2 regions of the Streptomyces deccanensis genome follow, and region 2 is predicted to be linked to the other one. Evidence: riboswitches for the same ligand, from Rfam matches in the RefSeq annotation. Region 2 holds a riboswitch; the other holds the start of a gene.
The links. A riboswitch is a leader RNA that binds a small molecule or an ion and turns the genes downstream of it on or off. The one in region 2 is predicted to bind glycine.
Positions count from the first base shown of each region.

Region 1: it holds a riboswitch for glycine, as region 2 does, so the genes downstream of both, gcvP (aminomethyl-transferring glycine dehydrogenase) here and gcvT (glycine cleavage system aminomethyltransferase GcvT) in region 2, are expected to answer to the same signal.

Region 1 is NZ_CP092431.1:1,764,774-1,769,181, forward strand. It holds gene gcvP (aminomethyl-transferring glycine dehydrogenase) at 1-1,931, opposite strand, end outside; glycine riboswitch at 2,103-2,199, opposite strand; gene L3078_RS07900 (PRC-barrel domain-containing protein) at 2,324-2,692, shown strand; gene L3078_RS07905 (DNA polymerase IV) at 2,968-4,320, opposite strand; gene L3078_RS07910 (MerR family transcriptional regulator) at 4,385-4,408, opposite strand, start outside.
Region 2 is NZ_CP092431.1:7,155,489-7,159,896, reverse strand. It holds gene L3078_RS31895 (enhanced serine sensitivity protein SseB C-terminal domain-containing protein) at 1-216, opposite strand, end outside; gene L3078_RS31890 (enhanced serine sensitivity protein SseB) at 409-1,185, opposite strand; gene L3078_RS31885 (AAA family ATPase) at 1,260-1,889, opposite strand; glycine riboswitch at 2,128-2,226, shown strand; gene gcvT (glycine cleavage system aminomethyltransferase GcvT) at 2,394-3,518, shown strand; gene gcvH (glycine cleavage system protein GcvH) at 3,639-4,016, shown strand; gene glyA (serine hydroxymethyltransferase) at 4,035-4,408, shown strand, end outside.

The sequences.
Region 1 (4,408 bases), 5.4 Mb from region 2:
CGGTACTGCTCGATCTTCGCCCGCAGGTCGTCGACGTCGATCTCGCCGTCCTCGGCGGTCTTCACCACGACGACCTTCATACCGGCCATGACGGCGCTCGCCGCGTTGGTGCCGTGCGCGGAGGACGGGATGAGACACACGGTCCGCTGCGCGTCGCCGTTGGCCCGGTGGTACCCGCGTACGGCCAGCAGCCCGGCCAGCTCCCCCTGCGAGCCCGCGTTCGGCTGCAGCGACACCTTGTCGTACCCGGTGGCCTCTGCCAGCCGCTCCTCCAGCTCACGGATGAGCGTGAGGTAGCCCTGCGCCTGCCCGGCGGGCGCGAACGGGTGCAGCTGCCCGAACTCCGGCCAGGTCACCGGTTCCATCTCGGTGGTCGCGTTCAGCTTCATCGTGCAGGAGCCCAGCGGGATCATGCCCCGGTCCAGCGCGTAGTCCCGGTCGGCGAGCCGCCGCAGGTAGCGCAGCATCGCGGTCTCGGAGCGGTACTCGTGGAACACGGGGTGCGTGAGGTAGTCGTCCGACCGCAGCAGCGCCTCGGGCAGCGTGTCCTCCGCGGCGGCGTCCAGGGCCTCGACGTCCCCCTCCACGCCGAAAGCGGTCCACACGGCACCCAGCTGCGCCCGGGTCGTGGTCTCGTCGCAGGAGATCGACACCAGGTCGGCGTCCACGAGGTGCAGGTTCACGCCATGTTCCCGCGCCGCCGCCACGACCTCGCCGGCACGCCCCGGCACCCGCACGGTGAGCGTGTCGAAGTACGCGCCGTGCACGACCTCGATCCCACCGGCCGCGAGCCCCGCGGCGAGCACGGTGGCGTACCTGTGCGTACGCCGGGCGATGGTCCGCAGCCCCTCCGGCCCGTGGTAGACGGCGTACATGCCGGCCATCACGGCGAGCAGCACCTGCGCCGTACAGATGTTGCTGGTCGCCTTCTCCCGGCGGATGTGCTGCTCCCGCGTCTGCAGGGCGAGCCGGTACGCCTTGTGTCCGTCCGCGTCCACGGAGACGCCCACGAGCCGCCCGGGCAGGCTCCGCGCGAACTTCTCCTGTACGGCCATGTAGCCCGCGTGCGGTCCACCGAAGCCCATCGGCACGCCGAACCGCTGGGTCGTCCCCACCGCGATGTCGGCACCCAGCTCACCGGGCGACGTCAGCAGCGTCAGCGCCAGCAGGTCGGCGGCGACGGTGACGAGCGCGCCGAGCTGGTGCGCCTGCTCGATGACCGGCTTCAGATCGCGTACGACGCCGGAGGCGCCGGGGTACTGCAGCAGCACCCCGTTGATCTCCCGCTCGGCGATGCCGGCCGGGATGCCCTCGCTCAGGTCCGCGACGACGACCTCGACACCGGTCGGTTCGGCACGGGTCTGGATGACCGCGATCGTCTGCGGCAGGGCGTCCGCGTCGACGAGGAAGAGCCCCTTCTTGTTCTTCCCCATCCGCCGGGACAGCGCCATGGCCTCGGCGGCCGCGGTGCCCTCGTCGAGCAGGGAGGCCCCGGAGGTGGGCAGCCCGGTCAGGTCGGCGACGACGGTCTGGAAATTGAGCAGCGCCTCCAGACGCCCCTGGGAGATCTCGGGCTGGTACGGCGTGTAGGCGGTGTACCAGGCCGGGTTCTCCATGACGTTCCGCAGGATGACGGGCGGCGTGAAGGTCCCGTAGTACCCGAGCCCGATCATGGAGCCCAGCACCTGGTTGCGGTCCGCCAGCGAACGCAGCTCGGCCAGCACCTCCGCCTCGGTGCGGGCGCCCGGCAGCTCCAGAGCCTCGGCGTTCTTGATCACATCGGGGACCGCGGCGGCCGTCAGCTCGTCGAGCGAGCCGTATCCGACGTGCGCGAGCATCTTGGCCCGCGCCTCGACGTCCGGGCCGATGTGGCGCCGCTCGAAGGGGATTCCCTGTTCGAGCTCGGAGAGCGGAATGCGATGGGCGGTCATTGCGGAGGCCTCCTGGTCTGACACGACCTGCGAGGGCACCACGGCGCGGGTGCCCGGACGGCCTCCCCCTCTGTCATCTCAACCTGAGAGCTTCACCGGTCCTGGTTCGGGCCGGCTTTCACCGTCGGTGAGAGCGGGAGCCGTGACACCCGCTCTGCTTTCCAGAGTGACCTCGTCCGTGCGGTACGTGAGCCTGAGAGATTCCGGGGAGGATTTGCTCCTTCGGCGCCTCCGGATGGTGTCCGGAGGACTCTCCCGCACGGGGTCAACAGCCGCTGCCAGCGTATCAGCGCGGTCAACGCACAGGCCTTCGAGTGGCCGCCGCCCCCGATGTGCCGTTTCGTAGGGGTGAGAGATGATTCGCCGCCGCTCTGCGACCACTTGGAGGGCCCGTGCAGACCGACATCGATCCGCGCCACCTGATCGGCCGCAAGGCGTTCGACCGCAAGGGGAGCAAGATCGGCACCGTGGACGAGGTCTACCTCGACGACGCCACCGGCATACCCGAGTGGGCCGCGATACGCATGGGCTTCTTCGGCCGCGACGCCTTCGTCCCCCTGGAGCCCAGCGAGCTGGTCGAAGGCACCCTCCGCGTCCCCTTCGAACGCGCCCTCATCAAGGACGCCCCCGACTTCGGCGTCGGCCGCCACCTCTCCCCCGAACAAGAACTCCAGCTCTACCACCACTACGGCCTGGACACGGCCCCACCCCCACCCCTGGACCACGACTTCGGCAACGTGGCAGGCAAGGACGAATCCTGACCGCCCCCAGAGCCCCACCTCCAGCCGACCTCAGCCCGCGGACACCCTCCACACCCTCGAACCGCATCCGACCGCGCCCGACCCTCCACGCACCCGATGCCACCCCTTGTTCCCAAGCCCCCTGATCACGCCCCCTCTCGCGCCGAGCGCAGCCCCGATCTCGCCCCGTCCCCCACCCGGCACCGCCCTTTCCGGTCCTCCGTCAGGCCCCGCCCCCCAATGCCCGCCGCAACGGCGCTCAGCCGCAGCCCCGCCGACCGGCGGTCGAGCCGGCCTCAGCCCCGCACCCGACCCCGCGTCAACGGCAACGGCTCCGCCGGCTCCAGTCCCGGATCGTCGGTCCGGAAGGTCCGCACGCGCCCGGGCTCCACGTCATCCGGCGTCTCGAACCGCACGGTCACCCGCCCCAGCCCACTCCCCTGCACCCATCCGTGCCCGTACTCGACATGCCGCACGTCATGCCCGGCCCTCCACAGCCGCTCCCCACCCGCACGCTCCTCCACCGCGGGCGCCTCCACCGCGCCCCCGGCGTCGTCCTCGACGAGTTCCATCTCACCGGCCGCCTGCGCGAACAGGTCCTCCTGCGTGTAGTCGGCGAGGCCACTGACTCCCACCCCCAGCAGCCGCACCCCACCCGTGGTGTCCACGGCCTCCAGCAGCCGCCCGGCGGCCTCCCGCACCACCGCGGGGTCGTCCGTGGGCCCCCGCAACGTCTCGGACCGGGTCAACGTCGAAAAGTCGTACCGCCGCACCTTCAGCACGATCGTCCGCCCCGACAGCCCGGCCCCGCGCAACCTCCGCACACACCGATCCGCGAGCCGCTGGACCTCCATCCGCACCCGCACCCGGTCATGGATGTCGACGTCGTACGTGTCCTCCACCGACACCGACTTGGTGTCCCGCTCGGCCACCACCGCGCGGTCGTCCCGCGCCAGCGCCATCGCGTACAGCCCGTGCCCGTGCGCCTTGCCCAGCAGCCGTACGACCTCGTCCTCCCCGGCCTCCACGATCTCCTCGACCGTGGTGATCCCGGCCCGCCGCAGATGGTCCCCGGTCGCCGGCCCCACCCCCGGCAGGATCCGCACGGACATCGGCCCCAGCAACGCCCGCTCGGTCCCGGGCTCGATCAGCACGAGCCCGTCCGGCTTGGCCTGCTCGGAGGCGATCTTCGCGAGCATCTTGGAGGCCGCGAGCCCCACGGAACCGGTGAGCCCGGTCACCGCCCGGATGTCCGCCCGCAACCGCGTTCCCACCAGTCGCGCGGACTCCTCGTCCCAGGCCGCCCCCTGGGCCTCCAGGTCCACGAACGCCTCGTCCAGGCTCAACGGCTCCACCAGCGGGGACAGGTCCCGCAGCAGCCCCATGACCTGGTCGCTGATCGCCCGGTAGAACGTGAAGCGCGGCGTGAGGTACGCGGCGTTCGGCGCGAGCCGACGCGCCTGCGCCATCGGCATCGCCGAGTGCACCCCGAAGACCCGTGCCTCGTAGGAGGCGGTCGCGACCACCCCGCGCGGCCCCAGCCCACCCACGACAACGGCTTTCCCGCGCAGACTCGGCTTGGACGCCTGCTCCGCCGAGGCGTAGAAGGCATCCATGTCGAGATGCAGGATGGTGGGCGCGGTTCTCACATCTCCGATGCTGCCCTACGCCACTGACAATGCCCCGCGTCCCTCGGACGCGGCGGCGCCTCCCTCAGACGGCCCGGTTGCGTCGCCG
Region 2 (4,408 bases):
ACTGCGGTTCCAGCCACTGGCGGAGAGCTCCTGGGCGGAGGTCACGCACGGGGCGTAGTTGAACCCGTCGACCTCCATGTTCCCGTACTGGGCGTCCGGGGAGCCGGCCTGGCCGTGCCAGAGCAGCATCCAGATCTGGCCGGAGGACGGGGTGGCGAGGGCACGCAGCAGCGCCTCGTAGGCGTCGTAACGCCCGGGCGTCACCTGCCGCAGCATGTGCTCGACCTGCCCGGTGGCGATGCTGCCGCTCACGTTGGCCGTCCTTCGTGTTGGACCCTGGTTATAGGAGACAGCTTAGGTGGTGCGCTGGTTGAGCCGGTCAGGGCTCGAACGTTGCTGTGCGTCGCGGTGCGCGGGCGCGTCGTGGCTGGTCGCGCCACTCCCCGCGCCCTTTTCGGGGCACGCCGATCAGTACCCCTGTTGGTAGAAGGGCCGCACCTTCTCGCGGAGCCAGTCGCCGACCGGGTCCTGGGCCACGTCCAGGAAGACCATGTTGACCGGCCAGGGGACGGGGGTCTTGGCGAGGGCCCGGCCGAGGGCGGCGAGGGGGAGGGCGCGGTCGGCCTCCCAGGAGCCCAGTTCGACCCCGATGAACATGACGGGGTCGGCGGTCTCGATGGTGGCGAGGCAGCGGCGGGCGGAGAGCACGACCCCGGCGTCGGCGAACTCGGCCGAGGCCGCGGCCAGGAAGTCCACCGGGTCGTCCTGCCAGTCCGGTTCGTAGAGCCGGACGCGGGCGCCGCTCGCCGATCCGTCCAGCGAGGTCCGCCCGGCCCGGCACAGCTCGGCCACGGCGGGCGGCGGCAGCGGGATGCCCACGACGCCGTCGGGGTTGAGCGCGAGCCCGATCTGCGGGGGCAGGCCCCGCGCGAACTCGACGGCCGGGGCGATCGTGTACGACATGTGGTTGCCGACGACCTGGCGGAACTGCTCCTCCGAGCTGAAGACCGGCACATACGCCTGCCCGTCGAACTCCATCGTCGGCAGGTCGAGCTGACCGCTCTGCGGGCCGCCGCCCTCCGGCAGCGGCACCCAGACGAAGCTGCGGGCCAGCACCTCCACGATCCGCGCCCCGGCCTGGGGCACCCCGAGCGAGGCGGACAGCACCTCCTCCAGCTCGTTGCCGGGCCATCCGCCGTGCCCATGGGGATACGCCTGTGCCGGAAAGTCCGCCGGGAAGTCCATCTGCTGCCTACCGCTTTGCTCCGTGATGCTGTTGTCCCTGCACCTTAATTGCTTCCGGGGCGGGGGCGCGCCCCTCAGGAGCGCGGGAAGTGGATCCGCTTCAGGACATCGGCGGCGGCCCGGTCGATGAGGACGGCCGCCCCGCAGCCCTGCGGCAGCCTCCCTTTCTCCACCGCCCGCAGCAGCCGGGTCATCGCCCCCCTGTGCCGCGCGAACGCGTACCGGGAGACGCCCCGTCCCCGCTCCCGCTGTCCGTCCCGGGCCTCACCGGGAGTGACGTCGAGCAACAGCAGGTGAAGTGTGCCGCCCCGGCGGCGGGCCTCGCGCGCGAGCCAATTGCGTACCCACGCCTGCGCCCCGCAGTCGTGCACGACGACGCCCTCCCCCGAGCGGAGGGCGCGTCGCAGCGCGGCGTAGTGCGCGAGGCGCACGAAGGGGCGGTAGAGCGCGTACGGCAGGTGCCGGGCGAAGCGCGCGTCGAACCGGTCGCGGGTGTCCTGGGAGTCGATGCGGACGCCGGGCACCGCCCGCCGCATCAGGGTCGACTTGCCGCTGCCGGGGAGCCCGGTGACCACCACCAGGTCGTGGGGCCCGAAGGTCAGCTCGTGGGGGCTGCGCCCGGAACGCGCCCGGAGGTCGCGGACGACCGCCCTCGGGAACGGGCCGCACGCCGCGCCGGCCGGCGCGACGGGCTGCTTGGGCATCGCGATGCCCGACGTCGTCGCGTACGCCGTGGTCCTGTTCACCGTGATCGTCCTCCCCAGGGGCATGGAGGTCCCATCCCCACAGACTGTAAAGAGAAGGTAATGCCCGATCCCTCCTGGTTCAGTCCTCGTATGGCCACAAGTGTGCTACGGACCGCTGTGTCTGCCTTGAAAGCTCCCCCTGCCGCGCCACGTCGATGCGTGCGATGATGTCCGCGCCAACTGCATACCGGCCGCTTGAATCCGCGCGGGAGAGTTCCCGGCAGCACGTCGCTGGGGCGCCGAAGGAGCAAGTCCCTCCCTTGAATCTCTCAGGCCCAGATACCGCGCGGGCGAGGCACATCTGAAAAGCGGGCCGTACCTCTCTTCCATGGGGGCGGCTCCACCCACGGTGCAAGTCACGACCACCGGTACGTACGGTCGTGGTGAACCTCTCAGGTTCCGATGACAGATGGGGAGGAATGTCCTCACCTGTCGCCTGTCATGCCCTGGGAGCGGAAACCGATGAGCAGCCCCACCACTGGACCGCGCCGTACCGCGCTCGATGCCCTGCACCGCTCGCTCGGTGCGACGATGACCGACTTCGCGGGCTGGGACATGCCGCTGCGCTACGGCTCCGAGCGGGACGAGCACCTCGCCGTCCGCACGAAGGCCGGACTCTTCGACCTGTCCCACATGGGCGAGATCACCGTCACCGGACCGCGGGCCGCCGCCCTGTTGGACCACGCCCTCGTGGGCAACATCGGGAGCGTCGGCGTCGGCCGTGCCCGCTACACCATGATCTGCCGCGAGGACGGCGGCATCCTCGACGACCTGATCGTCTACCGGCTGGCCGAGACCGAGTACCTGGTCGTCGCGAACGCCTCCAACGCCCAGGTGGTGCTGGACGCGCTCGTCGAGCGTTCCGCCGGGTTCGACGCCGAGGTGCGCGACGACCGGGACGCGTACGCGCTGCTGGCCGTGCAGGGCCCCGAGTCGCCCGGGATCCTGGCCTCCCTCACGGACGCCGACCTCGACGGGCTGAAGTACTACGCGGGACTGCCGGGCACGGTCGCCGGGGTTCCCGCGCTGATCGCGCGCACCGGGTACACCGGCGAGGACGGCTTCGAGCTGTTCGTGAAGCCGGAGCACGCGGTCGAGCTGTGGCAGGCGCTGACCAAGGCGGGCGAGGGCGTCGGCCTGGTGCCCTGCGGACTGTCCTGCCGGGACACCCTCCGCCTGGAGGCGGGCATGCCGCTGTACGGGCATGAGCTGTCGACCTCCCTCACCCCCTTCGACGCGGGCCTCGGGCGCGTGGTCAAGTTCGACAAGGAGGGCGACTTCGTGGGCCGCGCGGCCCTGCGCGCGGCCGCCGAGCGCGCCGACCACGAGCCGCCCCGCGTCCTCGTCGGCCTGGTCGCCGAGGGCCGTCGTGTCCCCCGCGCCGGGTACGCCGTGGTCGCCGACGGCCAGGTGATCGGCGAGGTCACCTCCGGTGCCCCCTCCCCCACCCTGGGCAAGCCGATCGCCATGGCCTACGTCGACGCCGCGCACTCCGCGCCGGGCACGGCCGGTGTGGGCGTGGACATCCGGGGCAGCCACGAGCCGTACGAGGTCGTGGCGCTGCCGTTCTACAAGCGGCAGAAGTAGACACTGGGCGCGAGGTCGCCCGCCCCCGAGCGTGACACTGGGCACATTCGCGCTGCTCAACAGCGGTTTCAGCAGTACCCCATTCATCACCACTCCCTCGCGTACAGGAGAATTCAGGCCATGAGCAACCCCCAGCAGCTGCGCTACAGCAAGGAGCACGAGTGGCTGTCGGTCGCCGAGGACGGCGTCTCGACGGTCGGCATCACGGAGTTCGCGGCGAACGCGCTCGGCGATGTCGTCTACGCCCAGCTCCCCGAGGTCGGCTCCACGGTGACCGCGGGCGAGACCTGTGGCGAACTGGAGTCCACGAAGTCGGTCAGCGACCTGTACTCGCCGGTCTCCGGTGAGATCACCGAGATCAACGAGGACGTCGTGAGCGACCCGTCGCTGGTGAACACCGCCCCGTTCGAGGGCGGGTGGCTGTTCAAGGTACGCGTCGCGGAGGAGCCGGACGATCTGCTCTCCGCCGACGAGTACGTCGCCCACACCGCCGGCTGAGAAGACGAGGTCGTACGCATGTCGCTTCTGAACACGCCCCTGCACGAGTTGGACCCGGACGTCGCCGCCGCCGTCGACGCCGAGCTGCACCGCCAGCAGTCCACCCTGGAGATGATCGCCTCGGAGAACTTCGCCCCCGTGGCGGTCATGGAGGCGCAGGGCTCGGTCCTCACCAACAAGTACGCCGAGGGCTACCCGGGCCGCCGCTACTACGGCGGCTGCGAGCACGTCGACGTCGCCGAGCAGATCGCCATCGACCGGGTGAAGGACCTGTTCGGCGCCGAGTACGCCAACGTGCAGCCCCACTCGGGCGCCTCGGCCAACCAGGCGGCCCTGTTCGCCCTCGCCCAGCCCGGCGACACCATCCTCGGGCTGGACCTGGCGCACGGCGG